DNA from 2 places in the Paenibacillus sp. J22FR83 genome. Region 1 is predicted to be linked to the other one. Evidence: riboswitches for the same ligand, from Rfam matches in the RefSeq annotation. Region 1 holds a riboswitch; the other holds the start of a gene.
The links. A riboswitch is a leader RNA that binds a small molecule or an ion and turns the genes downstream of it on or off. The one in region 1 is predicted to bind cobalamin.
Positions count from the first base shown of each region.

Region 2: another riboswitch for cobalamin. It lies ahead of AC58PV_RS31775 (ABC transporter substrate-binding protein); the one in region 1 lies ahead of AC58PV_RS30180 (DUF4430 domain-containing protein).

Region 1 covers NZ_JCAUAM010000022.1:113,051-128,587, forward strand. The annotation lists gene AC58PV_RS30180 (DUF4430 domain-containing protein) at 1-4,067, opposite strand, end outside; cobalamin riboswitch at 4,241-4,439, opposite strand; gene AC58PV_RS30185 (hypothetical protein) at 4,574-4,864, opposite strand; gene AC58PV_RS30190 (MBL fold metallo-hydrolase) at 5,162-5,785, opposite strand; gene AC58PV_RS30195 (thioredoxin family protein) at 5,807-6,373, opposite strand; gene uptA (undecaprenyl phosphate transporter UptA) at 6,449-7,048, opposite strand; gene AC58PV_RS30205 (LysR family transcriptional regulator) at 7,400-8,347, opposite strand; gene AC58PV_RS30210 (HPP family protein) at 8,426-8,911, shown strand; gene AC58PV_RS30215 (cupredoxin domain-containing protein) at 8,997-9,443, shown strand; gene AC58PV_RS30220 (response regulator transcription factor) at 9,619-10,299, shown strand; gene AC58PV_RS30225 (sensor histidine kinase) at 10,296-11,675, shown strand; gene AC58PV_RS30230 (MMPL family transporter) at 11,749-13,956, shown strand; gene AC58PV_RS30235 (dehydrogenase) at 14,031-14,348, shown strand; gene AC58PV_RS30240 (alpha-glucosidase/alpha-galactosidase) at 14,806-15,537, opposite strand, start outside.
Region 2 covers NZ_JCAUAM010000026.1:25,333-40,869, forward strand. The annotation lists gene AC58PV_RS31725 (endonuclease MutS2) at 1-1,715, shown strand, start outside; gene AC58PV_RS31730 (PspA/IM30 family protein) at 1,808-2,488, shown strand; gene AC58PV_RS31735 (DUF350 domain-containing protein) at 2,608-3,027, shown strand; gene AC58PV_RS31740 (hypothetical protein) at 3,255-3,755, shown strand; gene AC58PV_RS31745 (MFS transporter) at 3,880-5,124, shown strand; gene cysK (cysteine synthase A) at 5,186-6,106, shown strand; gene AC58PV_RS31755 (Lrp/AsnC family transcriptional regulator) at 6,305-6,796, shown strand; gene AC58PV_RS31760 (aminotransferase class I/II-fold pyridoxal phosphate-dependent enzyme) at 6,811-8,013, shown strand; gene AC58PV_RS31765 (aspartyl-phosphate phosphatase Spo0E family protein) at 8,091-8,348, shown strand; gene AC58PV_RS31770 (hypothetical protein) at 8,411-8,938, shown strand; cobalamin riboswitch at 8,971-9,123, shown strand; gene AC58PV_RS31775 (ABC transporter substrate-binding protein) at 9,427-10,437, shown strand; gene AC58PV_RS31780 (FecCD family ABC transporter permease) at 10,437-11,474, shown strand; gene AC58PV_RS31785 (ABC transporter ATP-binding protein) at 11,480-12,256, shown strand; gene cobT (nicotinate-nucleotide--dimethylbenzimidazole phosphoribosyltransferase) at 12,280-13,386, shown strand; gene cobU (bifunctional adenosylcobinamide kinase/adenosylcobinamide-phosphate guanylyltransferase) at 13,413-13,967, shown strand; gene cbiB (adenosylcobinamide-phosphate synthase CbiB) at 14,201-15,202, shown strand; gene cobS (adenosylcobinamide-GDP ribazoletransferase) at 15,178-15,537, shown strand, end outside.

The sequences.
Region 1 (15,537 bases):
TCATCTGGAATTTGAATAGTTACTTCTTTAGCAGCATCTGTGTGCGAAACTGGAATAATGTAGTCTTGATTTCCTTCTGGAATCTCAATAGTAGGTTGATTATTCCCTATCGGTAATGGAACGTTAGTCGAAGCAAATCCTGCTTGTACCTGCAAGGATATCGTAGTATGAACAACGTTAGGAGCGCTATTTGCTACATAATCAGAAATATCAACCGTATAGTTCCCTGCTGGCAAATGTCCGAAGACTACTGCCCCCAGAGCATCTGTTTTATGAGAACTTACAAGATCGCCTGCAGTCGTGTAAATAGCAACATTGACGCCGGCTGCAACAACAGGAGTTAAGCCAAAATCACTATAGTCCATTTCTGTTTTATTCACGTGAACAGTGAAATTAACATCCTCATAAACCGTGCTTCCTTTAGCTGGTTCGATTGCGATCGAATCAATAGGCATTGTTGCATAATTATTATAAAAAAACACGACTTCATCGGAAGCTTTTAAAATAATCTGATCGCTTGTGCCTTGGTAAGAAGTAAGCCATTTATTCCCTCTATGGATAGCAAAATCCCATGAACCGTAATCTTCATCCCCATAGAAGCTGGAATGTATCCCTGCAATATTTAAATCAAGCGTGCCCCATTTTACTTCTTTCTTTACTTCAACACCTTTAGCAGTAGCTAAAGAATCAAGTGCTTGCAAAGGAGTAGCTGCCGTGACAGTCCCTTCAGCAATCCGGCCTTCTGGCCCCTCAACTCTAATGCTCACAGGTGATGAAGATACCTGATCCAAGCCAGGCAATGGTTTAGTTAAATCATATAATCTTTCATCTTTGCCTTCTTTATATAACTTGTACGCTGCTAATGCTTGGAGAGCCTGTTCTGTCGCCATACCATTGGATCGCATCTCCGTGGAGTGCGAGAAGCTTCCATCCGCTAAACGGAATTGAAATAATTTATCAAGTAGATTTACACCGTTTTTCGTATACTTAGCATTCGTTGGATCGATTTGATTGGACGTAAGAGCAATAATAGCTTGTGATACGCTCTCACTGCTATCCACACCCCAGGAAAGGTAACCGCCGTTTGATTCCTGATGTTGGGACAGCCAATTTATTGTTTTGGTAATCGTATTCGCACTCAACAATGCTTGATTGTCTACGTAAGGTGCAAGTGCTGTTAATACCATCGCCGTAATATCGGGGTCACTCGCCCCACTACTCAAGGCAAAGCCTCCATCTGCATGCTGTCTGGAGATGATTTCATTTATGAGTAATTCTCTGGTCCATGTAGCGTCTTGTGGTACCGAATAATTCTTGGAGTCAAGTGCTAATAATGCGAACACTACGCCGTTAATGCCTTGGTCGGTCACTTTGTTGCTGTTGTACAATTTAGCAATTAAATTGATACCTGAGACATTCGTAGCATCGCCACTCGCAACAGTAATGCCTAGAATTGTACGCTCTAAATCGGTAACTAACGAGAAATCACCTTGGCTATACGTTACGTTGTTTTGCAATTTATGATAGTACGTTTCGGGAAGCTTGTGTCCTGTTCTTGCTAAACCAATGGCAGTCCATTCTGAACTTATGCCACTTGCTTTCGATGTGAAATAATTGGAGGCAGCATCAATGGCAGTCTGAATTTCAACAGGCGATGGATTGCCACCGGAAGGACCGTCTGTACCACCACCAGGTGTTGTTGGATTCTCTAATTCGAAATTATCCGTATAACGCAGAACAATATCCGCATTTTTGGTCAAAATATAACTAGCTATACCTACATTGGGATCAACACCATCAACGGAGTACAACCATCCGCTTTTCGGTCCACCATCGAACTCCCCTAAATCTTTGACTTTCGAAATATAGCTCCCGCCATTACCTTCGTAATGAATCCCGGCCTCAGTTAAGACTTTGAATATTACATAAGCAGCGGTTTTCCCTGACTCCACTTGAATAGTTGTTTTCGGTAAGGAAACATCTTTCCCTACAGCTACCGCACTATGTCCATTTAATGTAAATGAGACTGAAATGGTTTGTTGCTCAGGTGGAGAAGTTGTTGTAACCAAACTCTGAAATGCTGAAGTCAGTTTGGATAGGGCACTAGTAGCGTGATATTGAATTGCATAGTTATTCGCCGCTACTTCTTTGGCAAGCGTCAAACTTTTTTGAAACGCTGACCAACTTACTTCTGTGTAAGTCCCCTGTGTTACATCTTTCAATTCATTGATTTTTAAATTTAGTGCCGTTTTATCTGCAAGTTCAGTAATATCTTCTTCGTAATCATCTGTGTAGACTAACGTAATGATATCCGAGCTCTTTAACACGTAGTCAGCAACACCTACATCAGCAAATTGGCCATTGACTAGGTACATCCAACTGCTTTTCGGCCCACCATCTCCATTTGCCAAACCACCGATACTCGTAATGAAATTGCCACTTGTATTTATAACGTTCAAATGACTCGTTAATTTATTGATCGCATAGGCAGCGGTTTTTCCCTCTTCTACTTGCGTATCCGCCTTGGCTAAGGTAACTGATTTGCCCGCTATGGCGCTATACCCGCTGATGCTAACGGAAACTGTTAGTTGTTGCGGTGTTTCTGGAGGAGCATTGATTTGTAAGCCCTGAACTGCGGCTAGTAAGTCAGATAAGGCGACATCTACTTGATCTTGTAAGGCAGTTGGATTCGCAGAGATCAATTTGGCGGCTGCCAAACTGTTTTGCAACGCTTGCCAGCTTGCGTCCGTATGGTTGCCTTTTTGCATGTTATCAACATGCGTGATCTCCGCATTTAAGGATGATTTATTAACTTCTTCGAGTCCTTTGCGGATGCTTAAATAGTATATTTTCGGTGTATTAAGCCCATCTTGCGCAATAACTCTAACGATTTTGGGCGTTGTCTCACTCAATGTGATTTCTTTATCAATTAGCGTTCCTGTCGTACCGCTTTTATTATTAATAAAGATATTTGAAGCTGTTCCATTAGCCGTTAGTTTAATCTTATCTGCGTTAATGAGAATATCGTTATACTCATACACACCTGCAGTTACGGTAACTTGCTTCGTTGCTGAGGAATCTGCGCCTGTCCCTGACAAAACGATGTTTGAAAGATCTGCAGTTTCACTAACTGAACTATTAGCTGTGACTCTTTGCAAGGAAGTAATTTCAGCGCCGATTTCTCCTAATGCACCACCATCCATTTGGACGGCATTAAACACTCTAACGTAACTTATGCTGTTCAAGCTGACAGGCTTACCTAAGCTGTCAACTGCCCAACTAATATCTATGGGATCACCTTTGGTTGGTGACGTTAAATAAGGATTTACAGGTACATCATAGGGTGCATTGCCGTTGGCATGCGTATCCGGATATCCGAACGCGTTTTTCTTTACATTAATTTTCACACCTGTATAAGTTTGAGACAGATTGTTAAAACCTATCGGTGCACTGGGATAATTAGCTGGTATCGGATAATAGGCATGCTTATGATAAGTGTTAGTATAAACATTCCCACTAACAGATTTATTGTCAGTCCAAGGTATTTTTACACCATTTGCAGTGGTAAATTCGGGTTCAGGATTGGTATATGTAACTTGGTAATCCCAAATCGTACTATCCTCATAATGTTCGGATCCTGCAATGTAATACCATGGGCCTGGATTGCCTGTCCCATCATCCTGTGCAACAGCGACACCTGCCGGTTCTTCATTGCCAGAGAAAGCATTCCCGAACACTGTAAAATCAACCCCATATGGGTTCAGTGAACTATTTTGGATAGGTTCATCAAATTTAAATACGATGCTTCCACCAAATGCTCCCAAAGAAACACCAGCAGACCCAGGCGCATTCGTCCATTTGGCGTTTATATCGCCAGTGCCCCCCCAACCCGCTTCATTCGTGAATTGGCCTGGTGCTGGGAGCCATTCTAGGATTGAACTAGGCCCAGTACTTGCAGCTGCAACTACCTGTTTATTGGTTCCAAATAAGAAACCAAGTGAAGAAAATAAAAGCATAAAAGACATAATAAGTGCAATAACTCGTTTTGGTGCATAACGATAACTCATTTTCCCATTCCTCTTTCCCTTATTAAATTGCATAAAGGGGTACAAAAAAAGCCACCCTCAACTACTAGGGTGACTTCAACTTTAATCAGGACATACATACTTCACACAACACAAATAAGCCTTATGTGAGCAGCATACGCTTAGTAACTAATCCCCACCCCCAAGGAATTAGAAACATCCAATAAATAAAGGCAGGTCTCCTGGCTTATGCGTCATCGCTTCTCTTCGCCTTCCCAATCTCGTAAACAAGACAGTGGCATATGAAAGAGTTACTCTGCAAGTACAGTGGTGGGACCGCGTCGGCTTCTACCGAACTTCCCTTTTAAGCAAGCATCTATATAGTATGCTTACACCCTTATTTAGAACATATGAAATTATCAAAGCAAACTTATGTTACCCCCTTTTAATAGTTTTGTCTACTTAAAACAAAAAAGGCACCCCACCAAGACCTCTGAGCCCGGCGGGATTACCTTTCTTATTACTTGAACAGTAGGTAGGTAATTGGATTAATATTTACAAATGCTGCGCGTAATGATAACTAGCAAAATGAAAAGGACTAGAATGCTAGCAGCTGAATTGTTCTTCGGAGGACAAGCGACTGCTTGCGTATGAACTGGTTTCGGGAAAACAAATTCAGTTTGTTGGTAGGACGCGTGCAGGTGAATATTATTGTGCATCGGTTGTTGCATGATTGGCGCTGGCGCTGGAAGCGGAGTAGGCGTCGGCATTGGCATTGGCATCGGGGTTGGCATTGGCATTGGTTGCATTGGGTAATTCGGAACTTTTACATATTCCATGAGAAGAGCACCTCCTTGGTATTTTCCCTATCGGGACTTGCACAAGCATACGGTTTAACTTAAAGGTTATTGTTTAAGTTGGGTGAATAGCTTACAACATCAGTCTATGGGGGAGCACCTACGTTGCACACGGTAAATACCCAGTTTATAAATAAATTGGGTGGGTGTCATGGGCGAACGAGCATAAGCAGGAAGCTACTTTCACCCCGGGTTAGTCGATCTTTTCGACTATTTCCCCAAGCCCCATCAAACACAAAAAGGGCCGCCCCCACAACAGCGGGAGCAGCCCTTCCATTTTTACACGTATGGATTATTCTCACGTTCAAAGCCAATCGTCGTCTTCGTGCCATGCCCGGAGTAGACGATGACTTCGTCATCCAGCAGGAACAGTTTGTCCTGAATGGAATCCAGCAAGGTATTGTTGTCTCCACCGAGCAAGTCGGTACGACCAACAGATAGTTTAAACAACACATCACCGCTGAACAGGTGATTGTCATACAAGAAGCTCACACTGCCTGGTGAGTGGCCAGGCGTATGGAATACCTTGAGCTTAATGCCAAGGAACTCCAGCACTTGCCCCTCATCCAGAGCGAATTCCGCTGGATCCGTTACAATCGGAGCGCCGAGATCAGGCCAGCGTGCGGAGCCGTTCTTCTTCGGATTCGTCAGCCAATCGGCTTCCAGGTCATGAATATACACCGGACAGCCCTTGAGCTTACGAATCTCGTCAACGCCGCCGATGTGATCGAAATGCGCATGCGTCAGCAAGATCGCCACGATATCCATGTCGGCAATTTTCTTAATCAGCGACTTCGGATTCATACCGGGATCGATAATAATGCCTTGATTCGTCTCTGGATTCGACAGTAAGTACGCATTTGTCTGAACCGGACCCAGAACGAAGGATTGAATGTTGATCATCGTGATGCCACCTTCACCTTTTTAGAACGATTCGATCAATGAACGAAGTTCCTTCACAATAACAGCATGGTATCCGTTACCTTCGCCATATTGACGACCCATTTCGGCTCTGGCTACTTGAATTTTTTCGTTATAATCAGCCGCATCGCGATCTGGATTATCTTTCTTGAATTGTGTCATAACCGCTTGCACGTTCTTCGGACGAGGTCCCCAGTGTCCAAGCGAGAAGCCGCCAGTATCCGTGAATACGACGATTGGAATCCCACGTCCGCCGCCTGTCAGGAACTGGTCAATCACATCATAGTTTTGTTCAATAATCAGCACTTCCGTAGGAACGCCGCTATCTTCCAAAGCCTTGAAAACGACAGGAACGTTGCGAACTACATCGCCACACCAGTCAGCAGCAATAATCAAGCAGCGAAGATCATCGCGATTATTCAGGGACTCGAAATATTCTTTATCCTCTTCATTGTCCCAGGCAAAACCATCGTAATACGCCAAAAATTGCTCTTTATTTTTCTCCATACTCTCGATAAACTGTTTCGGCTTCAGGCCCGTACCTAACTTACTAGCAAGATTTGCACCCATCGTTATCATCCTCCCAGGATCATCCTATTTCTCACTCATTGTAACAAAAGCAAACGAATCCGCCAAATCTACTTGCTAGACTTTCGTTTTTCTTTTGAGATAAAATTGATAGCCCGCATACAGAATCGTCAGCACGACCGCAGCGATAATTAATGGTTTAATATAAGGCCCTGCGTATTCGCCGATCGTCTCCCAATTGTCCTTCAGCTTCATGCCTAGATAAATATACAAGAACGAGTAAGGAACTAACGCTAATCCCGTGTACAAAGTGAACTTGCCTAATGGCATTTTGGCCATTCCACCTGGCAGCGAGATCGCATGACGTACGATTGGAATAAATCTCGCTGTAAAAATCATCCCTGTACCATACCGGTTAAACCAGCTTTCCGCTACATCGATATGATGCTTACTGATCAGCAGGTATTTGCCATATCTCTCTAGAAAAGGTCTGCCCCCGTAGCGTCCGATCCAGTACAAAACAACCTGAGCCAACGTCCCCCCAACGACCGCGCACACCATGCCGCCCACGAAGTTAATTTGACCTTTGGATACGAGATACCCTGCGTAGGCTAACAGCAATTCGTTCGGAATGACTTCCAACATGAGTCCAAGGAAAATCCCCCAGTACCCCAGGCCTTCCAAATATACCAAAACATTTTGAATCAACTCATGCATACGTAACCCTCTCTTCGCTTCGCTTTCCATTACATTTGCTACTTAGCTGGAAAACATACATTTAATTGGACCGATAGGATCAAAAGAAAGAGAATAACTGGATTTTATCCATCTAAAATCGCCCATTCTTCTCAAAATCACCTAAACTCAGCCAAATAACTGGATATTTTCCATGTATGCTACTTTTTCATTGGTAATCCTCATAATTAGCTGTAGTTTTTCCTGTTAAAAGCCTAGGAGGAGGCGCCATACTTCCCTATGAGGTATGAGATCGAATCTAACCTGAACATGCTGCCTTATTCTAAACCCTGAATTTTCTAATCTCACCCACATTCTATCATAGACAGGCCGCTATCCTCTACTTGTATGCAACTCATCGTTGAAATACGCCAATATGTGCAATTTGCATGCTTCCACGGGTGCGCTGAGCTCTTTGCCTACGCGATGAATCAGCCCGTGTTCTAACGGAATCGCTGGCTCCGACTCAACACGAAGCAGCTTACCCGCTTCAAGCTCCTTCTGCACCGAAGTGACAGGCAGCAAGGAAAGGCCCATGCCGCACATCATCGTCTGTTTGAGCATTTCCGTGCTGTCGAAGGCCATTTCGGTAAACGTAGCGAGCCCTTTGTCCGCTAGTACCTGAGAAGCCAAAGATTGATAAATGCAGCGGCTGCCGAAGCCGATGACCTGTGTCTGCGCGATCGCTTCCCAGCCCTCCAGCCCGATGCGCTTCACGAGTGACGGAGCCCCGACCCACACCAATTCATCCGCGAGCAGCGGGATAAAAGTGAGATTGCGCACCTTGGGATCGCGCGGCACAATGCCTAAATCCACGCGGTATGCCGATACCTCCTGGATAATGTCGCGTTGAAAGCCCGTTTCCAGCTGCAGCTGGATCTGTGGAAACCGCTCGAACAACGTAGGCAGCATCATCGGCAGATGCGGTACGCAGAATGATTCCAGCGCACGCAGGCGCACTACGCCCTTGGGTTCCTGCAAGCCCATCAGCTTCTCCTGCAGAGATTCGCCCAACTGCAAGAATCGGTAAGCGAACGGCGCCACCTCGCGACCCGCCGCTGTCAATTCAACCCCGCGCGGCAACCGCGTGAAAAGCGCCTGTCCCAGGGTTTGCTCCAACTGCAGAATATGCGTCGTAACCGTGGACTGCACATAACCAAGCTTAAGTGCCGCTTTGCTGAAGCTCTTCTCCTCCATCACCGTAACGAAGGTTTTCATGCTTCTGCCATCCATCTGTTCCAACATGAGCAACACACCACCCATCGAATTATCGAATATCAACTATCGAAATCATTCGTTATTCAAATATCTCCTCTGATGATACCATCAGAGATATCACAATGAAAAGAGGCAGACCCTATGTTCACTCGTCTTCGACCGCACTTCTCTCCCTTGTTCATAAAGCTCGCCCCCGGCATCGGCGGCTTCCTCGCCATCCTGCTGTGCAGCTTGCTCGGCGACCTCGCCAGCGTCTCGCTGCTGATGGCACCCTTCGGCGCCTCCTGCGTCATCGCCTTCGCGCTCCCGCAGAGCCCGCTCGCCCAGCCCCGCAGCCTTATCGGCGGCCACGTGCTAAGCACGCTCGTCGGGCTCTGCGCCCTCACCGCGTTCGGCGTGCACGCGTGGAGCCTCGCTCTCGCGGTCGGTGCCGCCATCACGCTCATGCAGCTGACACGCACGCTGCATCCGCCTGCAGGCGCCGACCCGCTGCTCGTGATGCTCACGGGAGCCGGCTGGAGCTTTCTGCTCACGCCGGTGCTGCTCGGCGCAGCGCTGATCGTGCTCGTTGCCTACGGGTATCACCGGGCAACTCGTGTCCACCACTACCCCACGCAGTGGTGGTGACTCACTCATCACTCGCAATTCCCATTCATGCGCTGACAAGCCCCCGCATAAGATGTACAAGACCCTTGTACAGGAGGCGGACCCTATGTCCCGAGTATGGATTATCAAACGCAAACATGTTCTTCAGCTTGCAGCCGCACTTCTTCTCCTTCTCATTGGATGGCTGTATGTCAATCGAGATACCGTCCTGCCAACCTTAGCGGAACCTACGTCTGAACGTACGATCCACATGGTTGTTGGGGAATTCAAGTCCACTACCGCTGATGGCAAAACCATCGAAGCCTATCGCTGGGACCCTGGTTCCGTCGACGTGAGAAAAGGCGAGCGTATCAAGCTCAGCATCCTTGGCGTCAATGGGGAGAGCCACCCCTTCCTCATAGAGGGACTCAATATCTCCGGTGAGATCAAAAAAGGCAAAGAAACCATCGTTCATTTTACCGCCAATCAAGCTGGCACCTATCGCCTCATCTGCATGACACATACGGACATGGCACATAACGGGCCCATGATTGGCTATATTGAAGTTCATTAAGTTCCTTTATCAAATTTTGTTCATCAAAGTAGTTTCACCGAAGCCTTATGTCCTCCTTCTCTCACCTCGAATCGTCATCTGACGTCGGCTTGAGATCAGAAGTGGCATTAAGGTTTCTTTTCGTTTACACTGAGGCCAAGCTCAATTGATTCCTAATGAAGAAGGTGCCTCCCCTGTGAAAACACATGTACTCGTCGTCGATGACGATGCCCATATTCGCGAACTGATGCGCTTCCTTTTTTCCAAAGAAGGGTATGCGGTCTTCGAAGCAAGTGATGGTGAACAAGCCTCAAAACTGCTGGAAACGGAACAAATCCACCTAGCCGTCGTTGATGTGATGATGCCTCTGCGTGACGGCTTGGAACTGTGCGCGGAAATCCGCGAACACTACGATATTCCTGTTCTTCTTGTGACCGCCAAAGGAGACATGGAGGATAAAGAAAAGGGCTTTGCCTCCGGCACCGATGATTACCTGGTAAAACCATTCGAGCCGAAGGAACTGCTTTTCCGAGCCCGCGCTTTATTGCGGCGATACCAACTCGTTTCCTCGGAGATGATTACACTTGGCCACACGGTCATTAATCGCAGGAGCTATGAAGTCACGATCGCAGGTGAAACCCTGCTGTTACCGCTCAAAGAGTTTCAGCTGCTCGCTCAATTAGCAAGTCATCCTGGGCGCATTTTCACGCGTGAGCAACTGATTCACATGCTTTGGGGCACAGATTATGAAGGTGACAGCCGAACCATCGATGTTCATATCAAGCGACTGCGGGAGCGTTTTTATGACAAAACAAGTGACTTTATGATTACGACGGTGAGGGGACTTGGTTACAAGCTTGAGGTGACGGAAGGGTGAAAACCTTATATTTTCGCATCGTTGTTACGTTTATTCTGATCGCTATGGTCAGCTCCGTGCTCGCACTCTTTCTATCGAATTGGTATTATCTAGCGAAATTAAGGGATCAGAACGAGGAGCAGATTTGGAAAATCACAACGGAAATCAGCGAGCTGTACATGGAAATGCCAAGTGTAGCACCCGCTTCCTACTTCACTCATATTGCCAATATGGGATTCCAATTGTATGTCGTTGATGACCAAATGGCGGGGACCTTCTATGGAACACCGTATAAACATACGCAGTTCGATCCGGAGCAAGTCAAACACGTTCTAGCAGGTGAAACGTACCGCGGGATGCTGCAGGAGCGTCATTTTCTCATGGTTATCGGGTATTTTGAGGATAGCCTGCGCAACAGTATCGGCATCCCCCTGCAGGTGCAAGGGAAAACATATGCCTTATTTGTACGACCTAATCTTGAACAGCAAATCGGTGGCGTGCGCGTCCTGATGGCTTTTTTGCTGGGACTTACGTTCCTTTTCAGCATCGTCCTTATTATTCTTCTCTCCCAATTTATCGTGAAGCCTGTCACCAGATTACGAGAAGCCACAAGGCGAATCGTTGGCGGAAGCTACGATATGAAGATGGACGTTTCCCGGCAGGATGAAATTGGGGAGCTAGCGCGGGATTTCACCTACATGGCGCAATCGCTCAAACAGGTAGAAGCTATGCGGCAGGAATTCGTGGGCAATGTCTCCCATGAAATTCAGTCTCCATTAACTTCGATTCAGGGCTTCGCCCAATCTATCCTGGATCAGACGACCTCCGAGGAGGAGAAGGAGCGCTATCTTCATATCATTTTAGACGAAAGCCGTAGATTGTCCTCTCTCAGCAAACAGCTTTTAACCCTAGCCTCGTTAGACAAAGAAAGTCATGTAGTGAAACGCACCAGGTACCGGCTGGATGAACAAATCCGCCAAATTCTCATTCTTACCGAGTGGCAATGGTCGGAGAAAACGCTCGACATCGAACTAGACTTACCTGAAACTGATGTCTCCGCCGACCACCAATTACTGCATCAGGTTTGGCTGAATCTCATTACGAATGGCATCAAATACGCTCGCCCACAGGACACGTTACACCTTGCGATTCAGTCATCAGAGACATGGGTCACCGTCGTCGTAAGCGACACAGGGATTGGCATGTCGGAGGCGGATTTGCCTCATATTTTCACCCGCTTCTACAAAGCGGATCGCTCCCGAAACCGCGCTAGTGCGGGCACGGGCCTTGGTCTATCGATTGTTCAGAAAATCATCGAGCTGCACGGGGGCAGCATCCATGTGCAGAGTGAGCTCGGCAAAGGTACGACTTTCACCGTTCGACTGCCCCGAATGTAATCTCCCATTCATCATCCGTTCATATTCCTCTCCTACTATGTGAATTAGATTTAGGAGAGGGGAATGAACCTGCATGAAACATGCGTTATCACGTCTTGCCCAGTTCGTTAGCAGTGCCAAAGGCGCCAAAATCGTACTCATTAGCTGGCTAGCTGCCATACTTTTATTAAGCGCATTAGCGCCATCCTCCAAAGAAGTTGCCCTAAGCGGCGGTGAAGGCAGCCTAGCTGGCCATACCCTGTCTGAACAAGCTAAACAGGTATTACAAGAAGCCTATCCTTCCCAAGACGGCTTAACCGCCCTCCTCGTGTTCCATGCCGAGCAACCCATTACGGATGCTGAGCGGGGGGCTATAACGAGCATCAGTTCGTGGCTAGCCTCTGATCAGAAACCACCTTACGTCACGAGTTCGCTACCTTTTCATCACATGCCCGCCGCGCAGCAGGAGCTCTTATTTTCCACAGATCGAACAACGCTCTTGTTAACGCTCTCCCTACAGAAGGATCTGGCATCAGGTCCTGTCTACGATACGCTTGAACTCATTCGTCATAGGTCAGAGCAGCAAGGCCTAGGGTCGATGAAGCTTGACATCACAGGTCCTGCGGGTATCTCATCGGATACCATCATGCTCTTCAAGAAAGCCGATTTCGTGTTAATGCTCGCCACACTTGGGATTATTCTCATCATTTTAATCGTCATCTATCGCTCCCCGCTGCTGGCTTTGTTACCCTTAGTGATTGCAGGCATGGTGTATGCGGTTGTCGATAGAGTCATCGGTTTAGCGGGCAAAATGGGCTGGATATTCGTCGAGAAGCAGTCCCTCTCCATCATGATGATCTTACTTTTCGCTGTGCTGACGGACTACTGCTTATTTATCATTACGCGCTACCGTGTCGCCCTGCGGTCAACGGATTCCAAGTACGATGCGATGTCGAAAGCCTTCTCCAACGTAGCAGAACCGATTTTCTTCAGCGGCGGCACCGTGCTTATCGCTATGCTCACATTATTCGCAGCTGTGTTCAAGCCCTATCATAACTTTGCACCAGTCTTCTCCATTGCGATGTTGGTTATTCTGCTTGGTGGACTGACGCTAATTCCTGCCCTGTTTGCTTTGATTGGGCGCAAAGCATTCTGGCCGTTTATTCCACGTGAGGATGCGGCGCTAGTGGAAGAGGAGCCTCGCGGTTTCTGGGCTTGGATCAGCACTCGCGTTACCGCAAAGCCACGGATAACCGCGCTTGTGCTCATTCTCGTATTGGTGGCACCTGCGCTATCCACACTAAGTATGCGCTACTCGTTTAATCTCATGAAATCCTTTCCCTCCGATATTTCTTCCAGACAAGGCTTTGACACGTTGGAAGCACAGTTTCCACCAGGGGAATTAGCGCCTGTTACGGTTCTTATGGACTCCAAGAAGGAAATCGTTTGGGATGAGACCTTTATTGGCAAAATGAACACATTGACTGGACTTATCCGTGAGCACGAGGGGATTGGTTCATTTACACCAGGGATTGATCAAGCTGAGTTAACGCCTGGCAATGCGAATTTACCGAAGCATACGGTGAAATTTCAGCTAATTCTGAAGATGAATCCCTATGATCAAGCTGCGCTTGAGGTGATCTCTGACTTACGTAAGGATAGTGCTGCCGTGCTTGAGCAGAGCGGCTTTGAACCTAGCCAGTTCACCCTTCATTACGCAGGCCAAACAGCTGAGCAGCTTGATGTCCGTACAATGAATAAGCGGGATACGCTAGTCATTTTCTCGCTCATTACGTTATTGATTACCGTTATGCTGATCTGGCAAGCACGATCCATTCGATTGGCGCTTACCATGATGGCCACCATGCTGCTGTCCTACGCTGCTACGATGGGGATTGTGTGGAGTGTGTTTCATTTTGGGTTTGGACATGATGCCTTCAGTTATCGTCTACCTATGTACACCTTTATCTTCCTCATCTCGTTAGGTGTGGACTATAACATCATTCTAGTCTCACGGGTGCAAGAGGAAGCACAGCGTCATCCTTGGCGAGTAGCCGTGCAGCGCGGTGCGGCATTGACTGGCGGTGTCATCTCGTCGGCTGGCATCGTGCTAGCAGCGACCTTCTGCGTCTTAATGACGCAGCCTTTGCAGGAGCTGCTGCTGTTTGGGTTCGCCATGGCAGCAGGCATTCTCATCGACACCTTCCTTGTTCGAGGCATGTTGCTTCCGGCATTGATGACTGGGATGGGGCCGCGTGTGGCAAAGGCGGAGCATACACCTACTCCACGAACTTGGGCGTAATAGATTCTTGTCTTGAGTCGCTCTCCGCCCTCTCTGTGCATACACATAACAGAGAGAGGAGTGTCGATCCCTGTATGGTGTATCAGAAACAAAATGAACGACATAAACAGCAACTTCCCAACGCTCGTGCCATTCGGAGAGCATGTAACAAAGAGCTATATCGGACCATTAAGCGGTTAAAAATATGGCTCACACCCGAGCAAATCAAGTCTGCCGAGACTATTTACGTAAAAAAAGTGATGCTTAGTCTTCCCTTTATCGTCGAGAATGGCAGCAACCGTCGTTTGCTTGCCGACTGGTTCGGCGAAAATGTTGCTCCCGAGGTCGCTCCTATATGGAACGTGGAGCTGGAAAGCTTGAATGAGGCGTTTCGCGACGCATTTGGTGGATAGCACAAACGAGTTGCGTATAATAAGAGCGGTGCATCCGCTCTTATTTGCGTTGGCCCATTTCACTCACATTCTACTAACCACACACCAATCCCACTCCACTCCCCTTCACCTACTTCTATCACTGGCCAATCCAGCTATTTCCCCTCCGTCCCTGTAACACGCCTAGATTCCCCCCAATTAACAATTAGATGGAAAAAGTACAGTTATATTAGTTAATTTCCTGCCATTTTATAAATTAAATGGAAAATATGTAGCTAATTCCACTCATTTTCATCCGATCAGCCGATATTTCAAAAATTAGCTACCTGTTCTCCATCTAATCGCGATTTTCACCCTTGAAACGTGAATTTAGCTGTAGATTTTCCAGTTAAATGCTGCTCAGCACCCACCACGCGCCTCTCACCCTCCCGTGACCAAAAAAAAGGCCGCAGGGACCATCATCCCTACGACCTCATTCTTATTTATACTCTGGCAGCCACTTGCCATGAGCCTCAATCAACTCATCGCACATCGCGATGATATCATCCATGGAAAGCTCAGCTGATGTATGCGGATCCAGCATCGCTGCATGATAAATATGCTCACGCTTACCAGTAATCGCCGCTTCAATCGTCAACAACTGCGTGTTGATGTTCGTACGGTTCAGCGCTGCCAATTGCGGAGGCAGATCACCAACGTAAGTAGGTGTTACACCGTTACGGTCAACCAAACATGGCACTTCAACAACAGCTTCGCGCGGTAAGTTCGTGATCAAGCCAGTGTTCATGACGTTACCGCCGATTTTGAACGGCACATCTGTCTCGATCGCTTCGAAAATGTACGAAGCATACTCATGTGAACGCTCATGCGTCAAGTTTGCATCGTTCACGAGATCTTCGCGCATTTGCTTCCAGCGGCTAATTTGATCAACGCAACGACGCGGATACTCATCCAATGGGATGTTGAAGCGGTCAACCAACTCTGGGTAGTTGCGTTTGATGAAATACGGGTGATACTCAGCATTATGCTCGGAAGATTCCGTAATATAATGACCGAATTTCAGCATCATTTCGTAGCGAACCATGTCTTTGTGCTTCTCTTTTTGCTTCTCAGCAGCGCGTTTCTTAATCTCCGGATAGAGGTCAACGCCGTCCTTCGACACTTCGAGCAACCAAGCCATATGATTAATGCCCGCGATTTTGGCCTTCAC
Region 2 (15,537 bases), on a different contig from region 1:
CAGCATCAGGTGCAACGCTATATATCGAACCTGATGCTATTGTGCAATTAAATAATAAAATTCGAGAACTCAAATTTAAAGAAGAAGCTGAGATCGAGAAAATTTTGCGGGCATTGACAGAACTAGTTGCTGAACAAGTGGAAGTGCTTGTTTTGGATGTGGATCTCCTGGCAGAATTGGATTTTACGTTTGCCAAAGCTGGTTTAGCTAGAGAATTAAAGGCTACGATGCCAAGGTTGAATGACCGAGGCTTCATCAAGATTAAAAGGGGAAGACACCCGTTAATCGCGGCGGATGCCGTCGTGCCGCTTGATCTGGAGTTGGGCAATGACTACTCACAAATCATCGTCACAGGCCCGAATACCGGTGGTAAGACGGTGTCACTTAAAACCGTAGGTCTTCTGAGTCTCATGGCGATGTCCGGCCTATTTGTGCCCGCTGAAGAAGGCACGCAGCTTTGTGTATTTGATGCCATCTATGCGGATATCGGCGATGAACAAAGTATTGAGCAGAATTTAAGTACGTTCTCCAGTCATATGACGAATATTATTAGCATTTTACGTGATATGACACCGAAAAGCTTAGTATTGCTGGATGAGCTAGGCGCAGGTACGGACCCTGCGGAAGGTTCTGCACTGGCGATTTCGATTTTGGATTATATTCACCAAATTGGCTGCCGCATCATTGCAACAACGCATTATTCCGAATTGAAGGCATATGCTTATCAAAAACAAGGTACGATTAACGCGAGCATGGAGTTTGATATCCAGACGCTTAGCCCGACATATCGTTTGTTAGTTGGTGTCCCTGGTCGAAGTAATGCATTTGCTATCGCTGAGCGACTTGGTTTATCGCGTCGCATTATTGAACATGCACGCACGCAGGTCGGAGAGGAAGATCAGCGCGTTGAGTCGATGATTGCATCCCTCGAGGAGAATCGTCTGATCGCAGAATCTGAGCGCTATGCTGCGGAAGAGATGCGGAAAGAAGCTGAGGCCATGCGCAAATCGCTGGAGGCTCAGCAACTCAAGTTTGACGAGCAACGTGACAAGCTGCTTGAGAAAGCGGAACGCGATGCACGTGAAGCTGTAGTCAAAGCTCGCCGCGAAGCTGATGAAGTTATCGCGGATCTACGCCGCATGGCTTTGGAAGAAGCTGGCGGGGTCAAGGACCACAAGCTTGTTGAGGCGAAGCGACGTCTGGATCAAGCGACACCGGAACTACGCAACAAGCAAGTACGTGCTTTGAAGAAACGCCCTGAGCGAATTGAAGCGGGGGATGAAGTCCGGGTTATCTCATTAGGCCAAAAAGGACACGTTGTTGAGCTCGTGGGAACAACCGAAGCCAATGTTCAATTGGGTATTATGAAAATGAAAGTTCAGATATCCAACCTTGAGAAAACCGGCAATGCGCCACAGTCGAAGCAACCACAGAAAGTGGCTACGACGCTGAAGCGAACTCGCGATGATAATGTCAAAATGGAATTGGATATGCGCGGCATGAATATGGAAGAGGCTTTAATTGAGGCAGATCGGTTCTTAGATGAATCCTTCTTGAGTAATTTTGGCCAAGTGTATCTCATTCATGGTAAGGGCACTGGTGTGCTAAGAACGGGTATGCAAGAATATTTGCGTCGTCACAGACACGTGAAAAGTTATCGCATGGGCAATTACAATGAAGGCGGAGCTGGGGTTACGGTTGTCGAATTGAAATAACTGATAAATATTTAATCCTTTTTGAAACTCATTCTTCCGTAATGCGTATGAAATAGATATAAAAGAGTATGAAACCTTAGGAGGAATTTTAGATGGGAATTTTCAAAAGACTTCGTGATATGACTATGGCTTCAATCAATGATTTATTGGATAAGGCAGAAGATCCTGTCAAAATGTTAAATCAGTTTTTACGTGATATGGAAGAAGATATTTTGGAAGCAGAATCCGCAGTAGCGAAGCAAATTGCAATCGAGAAGAAGTTCAAGTTGCAAGTTGAAGAGTCTGAAGAGATGGTAACAAAACGTACAGAGCAGGCGATGAAAGCTCTTGAAGCAGGGAATGAAGATTTAGCTCGCCGCGCCTTGGAAGATAAGAAAGAGCATCAAGGTCGTTATGATGAACTGAAACGTCAATATGATTTGGCCAAAACAAATGCAGATCAACTTCGTGCACAATTGACTGAGATGAAAGACGAGTTCACGAAAATGAAAAACAAAAAGGATTTGTTGATTGCTCGCGCTGAAACAGCAAAAGCACAAAAACAAATCAACCAAGCTATGTCTGGGTTTGGTACAGATAATGCCGCTAAAGGTTTCGATCGTATGAGTGAAAAAGTACTGCAAATGGAAGCTGAAGCACAAGCGAGTGGAGAAATTCGCGCTAAAAACCGCAGCTTGGACGATGAACTAGACAGTTTAGGTGCAAGCAGCAGCGGAATCGATGATGAATTGGCAGCAATGAGAGCAAAGCTTGCTGAAAAAAAACAATCCTAATGTTATACTAGTTGTACCTGCGAGAGACTGAGTCATACTCAGTCTCTACTACCATATATAGGGAATAGGGGATTTCGTTTAGAGTCTCTCTACTTGTGTAAAGGAAGGCAGGAGATGATATGAACGAAGAGGTGGATGTCTTGTTAAGTAATCCGTATTTAGCAACGCTTGCTTTTTTTGCTGTAGCAGTGGTCGCGCTTGTTGTTTTCCTTACCATCTTCGAAATGGTTACAAAGTATGATGATTGGGCTGAAATTAAAAAAGGGAATCTATCGGTCGCTATGGCAACTGGTGGGAAAATTTTTGGGATTTGCAACTTATTCCGTTTCGCCATCTTAAACAATGACACCATGATGCATTCACTTATTTGGGCCGGCTTTGGCTTTGTACTGTTATTGGTTGCCTACTTTATTTTTGAGTTCCTAACGCCTTATTTCAAAATTGATGAGGAAATCAAGAATGATAATCGTGCAGTAGGTTTCTTATCCTTAACGTTGTCTGTCTCCTTATCCTATGTGGTTGGAGCATGTGTAACTTAGTATCATAAAATATAGTATTTATTGTTTTACATAATAAATCGGCTATATTTCTTGATAAACGCACCGTCCTTGAAGTACGGTTAGTCGTTTATTTTGCATAATCTTGGAGGCTTGAACAATGAAATACCTGTGGGGAACCTTGTTTGCTATTGCGCTTGTGTTTGTAGCGGCAGGGGTTTATTATGTATGGAAATATGCATAGATGCAATTAGCTGGAGGATTTCGCAATGAGCAGTAATGAAGAAGTCGTATGTCCGTGGTGCCAAACCGAAATTGTTTGGGATCCCGAAATTGGGCCTGAGGATGAGTGCCCACATTGTTTCAATGAATTGAATGATTACCGCAGCATTGATCTGAAGGTTAAGCAGACAGGACAGAAGCTTCGTTTCAATGAGCAGGAATATGCGGAATCCGATGAGGACTTATCATTGGCTTGGGATGATTCTGATGAGCCACTCGATAAATATGGCGAGAAGGTCCAACAATTAACAGATGAGCAGGAAGAAGCACCTGAGTGCTCAAGCTGTCATGAATTCTTGCTGCTTGCTGGAACTGAAGTGACAAGTGGAGCTTCCTTCACACCTACGATTCCCAAAACGTTGGGGAGCGCGTTCTTAACAGGCCCGTTCACGACGGATGTTTACGTGTGTCCATCCTGTTTCCGCGTTGAGAAAGTGCTCTCAGATACAGATCGCTTACTGATGGTTGAACGAATCAAATCAGAATAAGATCCTTGGAAGTAGAACCGAGTCTTCGTGGACTCGGTTTTTTTGCGTACATGTGCCTCATATTTTCACTCCAAAGGGGAAGGTTAACAAAAGCCTATACTCGGTTTAAGTTAGGAGGAGGAGTATGCAAACGAATCAAACAAAACAAACGAAACTTACAAATGTGAGTAGCAAAGGGAAGTTGGATGCCCAAGCCATCCTATTGCTAGTGGTGCATGCGCTATTCGGCGGGGCGAATGCTCTGTCTGGTACGTTTGTCGGCGTTTACTTGTGGAAAGCCAAAAACGATTTTACATTAATCGGCTGGTTCACCTTAACGACTCATTTGACAATGGCTATTACCTTCTGGTTGGCTGGCAAGTGGGTGAAAGAGCACAATAAGATGAATTGCTTGCGTATTGGTGTATCGATATCTGCCTGTTTCTACATGTTGGTTCTATGGATGGGAACAAGCAGCGTTCATAATTTTGTTTGGTTGGGTATGGTCCAAGGGATTTCTGTAGGTCTGTTCTGGATAGCGTTCAACGTCGTTTACTTTGAGGTGACAGATCCGGATAATCGAGATCGTTTTAACGGTTGGGTTGGCCTATTAGGCGCAGGTGCTGGCATCATTGCTCCTTGGATTTCTGGTCTGCTCATCGTTACATTGGGGGATGGAGCAGGATACCGCCTTATTTTCTCCATCTCGCTAGGGATATTTCTATTGGGCGTTGTTATTAGTTTTTTTCTGAAGAAGAGGAAATTGAGTGGCACCTACGAATGGCTGTTGCCTCTACGAATTCTTAGGCAACCTCAAACGCCATGGAAGAGAGTGAGTCTAGCTTTACTTTTTCAGGGCGTGCGTGAGGGTGTGTTTGGCTTCATGATTGGGTTGCTTGTGTACATATCGACGTCAAGTGAAGCAAGTTTAGGTAATTTCGCTCTAATTACTTCATCCGTAGCGTTAGTTAGCTTCTGGGCAACAGGGCGCTTCATTCGTCCTTCTTTTCGTAAAAGGAGTATGTTTATTGGATCAGTGATGGTTGTTCTTGTGATATTGCCATTTTTCTGGAAAATGTCGTTCGGCACCTTGCTGATATTCGGAATTGGTTCTGCACTCTTTTTCCCAATGTACTCGATTCCAATGGTGTCCGCAGTGTTTGATTTGATTGGATCCGATGATGAAAGTGCCAAACAACGGGAAGAGTACATTGTTCTGCGTGAGTTATCGTTGAATGTAGGGCGTGTGTGCGGCGTACTTCTATTCATATGTGTCATTTCATGGAGTAAAGAGCCGTTAGTCATCAATGTGTTATTACTCGTCATCGGAAGCTCAACTTTCTTCTCATGGGTATTCATCAGAAACCAGTTGCCTGCAGCCAAGTCTTGACAAAGGTTAGGTTTCCGCATGAAAATGTGAATACATGAGTATGAGATGAGGAGGGGGCACAATGCCGCCAAAAATGGTGAATAGCATCACAGAACTGATTGGAGATACCCCCGCGGTGCGGGTAAATCGCTTGTTGGAGCCGGAAGCAGCGGAGCTGTATGTGAAATTGGAGTATTTCAATCCGAGCGGAAGCGTGAAGGACCGAGCTGCTTGGAATCTTATCGATCAGGCGGAGAAGTCAGGGCAACTTAAGCCAGGAGCCACGATTATTGAACCGACTAGCGGAAATACGGGAATAGGACTTGCGATGAACGCAGCGGCCAAGGGATATAAGGCCATTTTGATTATGCCAGATAACATGAGCAAGGAACGCATTAATATCCTGAAAGCCTACGGCGCCGAAGTCGTTCTAACTCCAGCCGCGCTGCGGATGCCTGGTGCCATTGCGAAGGCTGTGGAGCTAAGGGATCAAATACCTGGCAGCTTTATCCCGCAGCAGTTTGAGAACCCGGCGAATCCAAGTATTCACCGAGTGACGACAGCTCCTGAAATTTTACAACAGATGGAGGGGCGGTTAGATGCATTCGTTGCAACCTCGGGTACAGGAGGTACGATTACGGGAACGGGGGAGGTACTCCGTGAACATTTGCCAAATATCCAAATTTATGTGGTAGAGCCGAAAGGGTCACCTGTCCTCTCTGGTGGAAGCCCTGGTCCGCACAAGCTAGTAGGGACAAGTCCTGGCTTCGTACCAGCCATTCTGAACACAAGTGTCTACGATGAGATTGTGCAAGTGGCGGATGAGGATGCCATCCAAACGATGAAGGATTTGGCAAGCAAGGAAGGTATTCTTGTCGGTCCTTCGGCTGGGGCCTCCGTATGGACGGGCATGCAGGTGGCAAGAAAGCTCGGAGCAGGGAAACGAGTACTATGTATTGCGCCAGATACAGGTGAGCGATATTTAAGTATGGATTTGTTTTAAACCTTGTATGAGGTGAATTTAGACGTATGAGCTGCTTGGATGGTTATCCAGTGGCTTTTTATTATGCCGTCAAAGTGGAATTTTCGAATATAGTTAAATATTCTGCCATTCTTTCACGATCAACAATTGAATTAGGACAGCAATTCATTGTAAGATGAATGGATGAATGAAACATATCTCAGAAAGGTAGGTTTAACCATGGATACTTTGAAGCTTAAAATTCTCGATTTACTAAAGGAAGACGCCCGCAGGAGCGCGGATCTGATCGCCACCATGTTAGGAACGGCGGAGGCCGAAGTTGCGCGAGCGATAAGCGAGATGGAAGCGGATAAGGTCATCGTCAAATATGCGACAGTCGTAAACTGGAGTAAAGTAGCTGACGAAAAGGTTACCGCCCTGATTGAAGTTCAAATTACACCGGAACGCGGACGCGGGTTTGATGCGATTGCGGAACGGATCTACTTATATCCGGAAGTCAAATCGGTTTATCTCATGTCAGGCGCGTATGATTTGCTCGTGGAGATTGAAGGGAACTCACTTAAACAGGTGGCTTCATTTGTTTCCAACAAGTTATCGCCCATCGACCGTGTGCTTTCTACGAAAACGAATTTTATTTTGAAAAAATATAAACAAGACGGCATTATTTTCGAAGATCAGGAAGATGATCACCGTATGCTTGTTTCACCATAAGGAGAGGTAGCGCTATGATTAAGGATGAGACTACAATGCAATCTAGCAAAAAATCAATGAAAGACTATCTGGCTCCTGCGGTGCGTGAAATGAAGCCGTCGGGGATTCGGAAGTTTTTTGATCTCGTAAGCAATAGTAAAGAGGACATTATCTCCTTGGGCGTTGGTGAACCTGACTTTTCGACACCATGGCACGTTCGTGAAGCTGCTGTACATTCATTGGAGCGGGGCAGAACGAAATATACGCCAAACTCCGGTATTCCTGAGCTTCGCGAAGCGATTGCGAACTATTTGTATACTTCTTTTAAAGTGAAATATGAGCCTACGAACGAGGTGCTCGTCACGGTAGGCGGCAGTGAAGCTATTGATTTAGCGCTGCGTTCCCTGATTACACCTGGGGATGAGATTCTAATTCCTGAGCCTTGTTATATTTCGTACTCACCAATCACGGCTATAAGTGGTGGTGTGCCAGTGGGGATCGAAACATTTGCGAAGGACCAATTCAAGCTGACTGAAAAGGCACTTCGCGATGCGATTACGCCACGTTCCAAAGTTCTCATTCTGTGCTACCCAAGCAATCCAACGGGCGGTATCATGAGCTACGAAGATTGGCTGCCGATTGCTAAAGTTGTAGAAGAGCATGATCTGATCGTTATTTCCGATGAAATTTATGCAGAATTGACGTACGGTCAGAAACACGTGAGCTTCGCAGCAGTGCCTGGGATGCAGGATCGGACGATCCTTGTTAGTGGATTCTCTAAAGCTTTCGCAATGACTGGATGGCGGATGGGGTATGCTTGTGGTCACAGAGAGTTGATTTCCGCTATGACTAAAATTCACCAATACACGGTGATGTGCGCACCAGTTATGGGGCAAGTCGCTGCACATGAAGCGTTGACGAATGGACTGGAAGAGAAAGATCGGATGATTGAGTCCTATAATCAACGGAGAAGATTGATTGTCAAAGGCTTCCGTGAAGTCGGACTAGAATGTCATGAACCGCAAGGTGCTTTCTATGCGTTCCCAAGTATCGTGGCTACAGGATTAACATCTGATGAATTCGCGCAACGTTTATTGTACGAATCTAAGGTTGCAGCTGTGCCGGGCGATGTGTTTGGATTAGGTGGCGAAGGCTTTCTACGATGCTCTTACGCTTATAGTGTTTCCCAACTGAATGAAGCCTTAGAGAGAATCGGTAATTTCTTGAGGAAATTATAATATTCTTTATAAATTCATATGTTCATAGGAGACGAAAACTGGTATTCTAAGAGTAAGGAGGGATGAGCGTGGCTTTTATGGAATATCAGCTTACTAACTTTCAGAAGCAATTTCAAATTCGAGAGCAAGATTTCGGACAGCGCTGGCTGACCAGAAATGCCAAGAAGCAAAATTCCCTAGCTCTACTTGAAGAAGAGATTCATTCGTTGAGGCGTAAAATGGAACAGATGGTCATGGAAGGTCAAGAAATGACATCTGATGCGGTTGTTGAACTAAGTACGATGTTGGACCACAAAATAAACGAATATATGACAGCAGGAAAGAAAAGTCGGTGAAAACCGACTTTTCTGACGACTACCGACAAAGAGAGAGTATTGACGGAGGGAATTACATACACATGAAAGCAAAATGGTTATTCGTTGTTATGCTGGGAATGATTTTGATGCTTACAGCTTGTGGCGGACCGAAGGCAGATGTATCCGTATTTATGATGGGACCTAACGGGTTTCCGAGTGAAGCAGCGGAGAAATTGGAAGTATCTTTGAAATCCAAGGTAGGCGAAGTTCCTACTGTGAAGCTGAATACATCTCCAATTTTTTCATTGGAAAAAATGATTGTTGAGCTTGCTGCTGGTGGTAATGGCATCTTCATCTTGGGAGAAGAACAGTTCAAAGGTTTGAGCAATCAGGCGGGATTTGTCTCATTGGATAACGTCATCAATCCTAAGGATTATCCAGATGGGGTTATCGAGATCAAAGAAGAAGGTAAGGCCGCGGAGAAGCACTTGTATGGCATTCCACTTAATGGGAATAAATGGATGAAAGAACAAGGCTTTGAAGGTAAAGGATTATTCGCTTTCATTCCTCAGAATGCTCCGAAAATGGACGAGGCTATGAAAGTTCTCCAAATTATTGCACAGAAATAAGAGCGCAACTTGAATCGACAAATAGCTTGAACGTATAATATGCAACTATAGGTACTAGTAGATTTCCAATTGGAACCTTACTAGTTAAGGGGAAGCCGGTTCAAATCCGGCACGGTCCCGCCACTGTAATTCAGTCTTGCGAAAGTCTGGAGAGTCAGGATACCTGCCTATCGTGCCGATACAACATCCTTCGAGGAAAAGGATCGCGTTAAATCAGGAAGCAGCGATTGAATGTGAGCTGCCCAATACCGCGATTTATCGTCTCCTTCGTTCCTAGTGAACAAAGGGGATTTTTTATTTGGAAAGTGAACACACGCTTCGGCGCCAACCACAGGGCTCTTGGCCAAGTGGGAATGATTAACTGGATTATCTCCTGTTATTTCAGGTGAAAATCGTCAAATGGTACATGTTGAGTAAAATTAGATGTAGAAAATCCAGTTATTCTCCCTTGGCTATAGAGCCAAAATAATGAAAAGAGGGTTTAAGTGATGAAACAGAGCAATTTCAAAAGAGGACTTATTCTTACATTAGCGGTTGCTACCGCGATTTCGTTAGCTGCATGTGCGAAGAAGGAAACGGAAATTACAGATCCATCGAAATTAGGTGGTGCGGGGACGAAGGCTCCAGTAGCATCGGCAGCTCCAGTAACTGCGAAGAAAACGACCTATCCGTTGAAAGTCAAAGATGCGACAGGTAAAGAGTTCACATTCGACAAAGCGCCAGAGCGAATTGCTTCCGTGTCACCATCAGAGACAGAAACGCTGTTTGCGATTGGACTCGAAGCAAATATTGTCGGAGTGTCGGATTTTGATGATTATCCAGATAGCGCCAAATCGAAGCCCAAGCTAGGCAGCATTACGAAGCCAAACACGGAGGCTGTCATAGCTACGAATGCGAATGTTGTCTTCACGGGTGTTTCCATGGATGCTACAACTGTTGAGAACCTACGTAAGGTGAATATTAACGTATTCAAAGTTGATCCCAAAACGTTAGATGATGCTATGAACAATATTCTTACATTCGGACAAATTACGGATCATCAAGAACAAGCCGAAAAAGTCGTTGCCAAAATGAAAGCGGATCGTCAGAAGGTTGTTGATGCCGTGAAAGACGTGAAGCAGGAGAACAAGAAAAAAGTATACATCGAGTTTGCACCAGGTTGGACCGTGGGAAGCGGCGTGTTCATGGATGAGTTGATTACCCTATCTGGGGGGATTAACGTGGCTGCGGATAAAGCTGGCTGGTATGAGATCAGTGAAGAGAAGATCATTCAGCAAAATCCGAATGTCATCTTATTCGCCAATGGTATTGTCGATTTTAAAAGTAAAAAGCCGCTAGAGGAAATTATTCGTTCACGCGGAGGCTGGGATGCCATTGATGCGGTGAAAAATAAACGCGTGGTCGGTCTTGACCAGAATTCCGTAAGCCGTCCGGGTCCTAGATTGACGGAGGGGCTGCTGGAAATAGCGAAAGGAATCTATCCTGAATTGGTGAAATAATGAAAAGAAAATTAATGCTTGGGGGAGGAGTGGGAGTTATACTCCTTCTTCTTTCTATTGTGGTGAGTTTATCCATTGGGTCGGCTCAACTCCCTATTACACATATTGTGGGGATACTGGCGAAGCATCTTCCTTGGATAGGTAGTCACATTGAAGTGAACTGGCCGCAATCTTCGGAACAGATCATCAATAAAGTAAGAATCCCTCGCTTGTTATTAGGTATACTTGTAGGAGCCGTACTTTCCATAGCTGGCGCTGGATTTCAAGGCGTTTTGCGCAATCCGCTAGCCGACCCCTACTCTCTCGGTGTATCTTCAGGAGCATCTGTTGGTGCAGCATTTCTTATTTATTTCGGGCTGCAATTCGCCTGGTTCGGGCAATGGTCGATCCCTATTGTAGCTTTCGCAACTGGCCTTATTTCCTTATTCTTAGTCTTGAGGCTGGCCATGATTGATGGGAAGTTGAAGATGGAAACGTTGATCCTATCCGGTGTTGTCATGCAAGCATTTTTAGGTGCGTTTGTATCGTTTCTAGTCGCGATATCGAATCAAACGATTAATGAAATTCTTTTCTGGCTAATGGGTAGTCTATCGATGCGCGGATGGTCATATACGTATATGATTTTACCCTATCTCGTAATAGGGATCGTGATTCTGCTAAGCTATGCGAGATCGTTGAATCTACTGGTACTAGGAGAGCGCCAAGCTGCGCATCTCGGAGTTCATGTCGAGCGTACGAAACTGATCGTATTGATTGCTTCCACTTTGATCACGGCGGCGGCTGTGTCTGTGGCGGGGGTTATTGGCTTTGTAGGATTAATTGTGCCGCATTTAGTACGGCTGTTGGTGGGGCCGGATTATCGCTTAATTATTCCTTTATCGGCGATCGGAGGCGGGATTTATGTGTTATGGGCAGATACATTGGCCCGAACAATCCTGAGTCCTACGGAAATTCCTCTCGGCGTGGTTACGGCGTTTCTGGGTGCGCCATTTTTTGCCTATCTACTCCATAAAGATAAGAAAACGTTGAGAGGTTGATTACGATGATTGGAGTCGAGGGGCTTTATCAGAGCTTTCGAGAGCAACAAGTGCTGAATAATATGAGCTTTGAGGTTGGGCAGGGAGAGTTTTTTGGGATCATTGGTCCAAATGGCAGCGGCAAATCTACCCTGCTTCGACTTCTCTCAGGCATGGATCCTGTGATGCATGGGAAAGTGCGTGTAAACGGAAACCCGATATCTTCGTATTCGCGCAAAGAGCTTGCTAAATGGCTCGCGGTCCTTCAGCAAGATGCTTTGCCCCCGGTTGGCTTCACGGTTCGTGAAGTCGTGGAGATGGGGCGCTATCCGTTCCAAAATTGGCTTGGAGAAGATTCGGCGGAATCAGAGGGTCTTATTGATGCCATTATTACAAAGCTTGAGTTAGACGGGCTCGTTGATCGAACGATTGAGCGTCTGAGTGGTGGAGAACGTCAACGCGTTGCACTAGCCAAAGTGATGGCACAGCAACCAAGCTTGCTCATGCTCGATGAGCCGACAACTTTTCTTGATATTGGATATCAGATACAGATGATGGATTACATTCGTTCTTGGCAGCAGGAGTCGGAATTGACGGTGATTGCGGTTTTACATGACCTGAATCTGGCAGCGCAGTATTGCACGAGATTGATGATCGTTCATGAAGGACGAGTCGTCGCAATCGGAACACCGGCAGAAATTATTACGAGTACACAAATAGCTGACGTATACGGAACAGAGCCGATTGTGCTGAAGCATCCGGTTAGTGAAGTACCGCAAATTTTGTTACAACCTGGGAAATAAATTGGGTTCGGAGGATGGAGATAATGAACACTCTACAACAGTTGATAGATAGGATTGAACCCGTTAATCAAGCGTCTGCTCGTCAAGCTAATGATCATTTGGACCAATTGACGAAACCGCAAGGAAGCTTGGGAAAGCTTGAGGATATTGCTCGCCAAGTCGCAGGGATTACAGGTGAAGTGATACCGGCTTTTGAAAAAAGAGCAGTTATTGTCATGGCTGGTGACCATGGTGTATGTGAGGAAGGCATCAGTGCCTTCCCAGCGGCTGTGACACCGCAAATGGTACTCAATTTCTTGTATGGCGGTGCTGCAGTTAATGTCCTTGCTAGACATGCCGGAGCCGATGTGGTTTGTGTGGATATGGGGGTCAATGCTGATTTGGAGCATCCCAATCTCGTTGCTCGCAAAGTTAGAAAAGGCACGCGCAACATGGCAAAGGAAGCGGCTCTAACCTTGGAAGAGACGACCCAAGCGATTCTAGCAGGCAGTGAAATTGTTGATGATTTGGTGGCAAAAGGGTACCGGCTTTTCGCTACGGGCGAAATGGGAATTGGCAATACGACGGCGAGCGCAGCGATTGTGTGTGCGTTGACAGGCATAGATACTGGCCTAGCTGTAGGCCGTGGTACGGGGATTGATGATGCGACTTGGCTGCATAAGCAATCGGTTGTGAATAGAGCGCTAAGAGTGAATGGGTTGCACGGGCGTGGGGTGAAAGTGGGGGCGAGTGCGAGTGCAAGTGCGGGAGAAGGCTCAAGCGGTGAGTATGCGCTTGAAGTGTTGAGTAAGGTCGGCGGATTGGAGATCGCCGGACTTGTTGGGGTGATCCTGGGGGCAGCGAAGCATCGCTGCCCGGTCGTTGTCGACGGCTTCATCTCGTCGACCGCAGCGCTCGTGGCGAGCCGATTAGCTCCGCTGAGCGCGTCCTACATGCTCGCCTCGCACTTATCGCAGGAGCAGGGACACAAGAAGGTGCTCGAGTCGGTTGGCCTCGCAGCGATGCTGCAAATGGATATGCGACTTGGCGAAGGCACAGGCGCTGTGCTTGCGTTCAACTTGATCGATGCCGCAGGCAAGATCATGAAAGAAATGGCGACCTTCGAAAGCGCAGGCGTTTCGAGGGAGTAACAGACAGAGAGACGGAGGGGAACGCGATGGCGGTTCTGGTAACGGGCGGAGCGCGCAGCGGCAAGAGCTCCTTCGCAGAGAAGCTAGCGATGCATCGCGGCAAGCAGGGGATTTATATCGCGACCTCCCACATCTACGATGAGGAAATGAGGGAGCGGGTTGGGCTTCACCAGCAGCAAAGGCTGCAATCGGGATTCCCTTGGGAAACCCGAGAGGAGCCGTATGCGCTGAAAGACTGTCTCACGCAGCTTCAAGAAAGCAGCGAGGGTGCAGTGGTGTTAGTCGACTGCCTAACCCTATGGCTGACGAACTGGCTGCTCTACTATGAACAGGAGAGCGATGCACCTCAACTCGTATCCAACCAAATTGACGAGCTTGTGAATGTCGTGTCCTCCTACTGTGGACAACTCATCTTCGTTACGAATGAAGTTGGTGACGGGATTGTGCCGGAATATCCGCTTGGCCGTCAATTCAGAGATTTGGCTGGACGGATGAATCAACGTGTCGCTGAAGTATGTCAGGAGGTTTTCCTGGTTACGGTCGGTATCCCGATCGAATTAAAAAGCAGAGCTTATATGTAAGGAATGGATATGTTTGCGTGGTTTGGGTTTCGTATAGATGGGAGTGCAAGAAACTGGTGGTGAGTGTAGTACGATATTTCCGATCTAAATCGGGGATTTCGTGCGTAAAAGCGTGAGTAGTCCGATTTTAGAGTTGCGATAAAAACGATATCTAAAACGTGGCCGCACATCCTCGAAGGACTTCGAGAGAAGTTACTCCCAAAGACAAGTAAGTACGGAATGGTGAAGCTCTTATGTGGATATATACATGGCAGGAAATCGTCTGGATGACGGCTGCTGCAATAGCACTAGACTGGCTGATTGGTGATCCGAAGTGGCCCACGCATCCCGTCATACTTATTGGACGCTGGATCCGTTGGGTAGAAGATAGACTGCATCCTAGGGAAATGGCGACAACGGCTGCCCTAGTTGATCGGCATCGAAATCGGTTGCGCATGAAAGGCGTCATACTTACGCTTTCCACAATCACACTGAGCTTTAGTGTGGTACTTGTGCTCGTACACTTCGCCAATGATATTCATCCTTGGCTAGGGTATGCAGTCTCAACCTGGCTTATCTCCACGACAGTTGCGATCAAAGGCCTAAAGGACGCCGCGTATTTGGTTTACAATCCGCTGCGCAAGGGCGATCTCGCGGATGCTCGCAAGTATACCGGCTACATCGTTGGCCGGGATACGGATGCGCTCCACGAGGAGGAGCTCACGCGAGCCGTCGTGGAGACGGTCGCGGAGAACATCGTGGACGCGGTCATCGCGCCCTTGTTCTATGCGCTCATCGGCGGTGCGCCGCTGGCGATGCTCTACCGTGCATCGAATACGCTGGATTCGATGGTCGGGTACCGAAATGACAGATACCGTCATTTCGGCACCGCGTCGGCCCGCTGGGACGACGCCCTGAACTGGATCCCGGCGCGGATCACCGGGATCCTGCTGATCCTCGTGGCCCTGGCGAAGCCGGGCCTCTCAGCGAAGCGCGCGGCGGCGGCGATCCGCCGCTTCGCGCATCTACACCCCAGCCCGAACAGCGGGATCCCGGAGTCGGCGGTAGCCGGAGCACTCGGGATCGAGCTTGGCGGGCTGAACGTCTATGGCGGCGCGGCGAGTGAGCGCGCCCGCCTGGGATGGCCGCTGCGTCCGCGAACGCAGCGAGACATTGTGAACGCCGTGAGTATGCTCTACGGCGCCAGTTATGTAGTGATGGGAGGACTCTTGTGCGTCGCACTCATACTTTATTAGACTGGCTGCGAGCCTGTCTGGCAGCCTTTCAATTCCTGACGCGTCTGCCGATTCCTGTGCAGATTGATTATACCGAGCGTGTGTTTCAGCGCAGCTCTATATTTTACCCATTGGTTGGCTCCGTGATCGGACTGCTTCTCCTGTTAGCTGGAGAAGGGCTCTCTCACGTGCTGCCAAGCATGCCGGCAGCCATCCTGCTCTTAACGATCTGGGTCACGCTCACAGGCGGACTGCATCTAGATGGTCTCATGGATACCGCAGATGGCATTCTCAGTCATCGTCCACGCGAGCAAATGCTTGAGATTATGAAGGATAGCCGTGTTGGTGCGATGGGC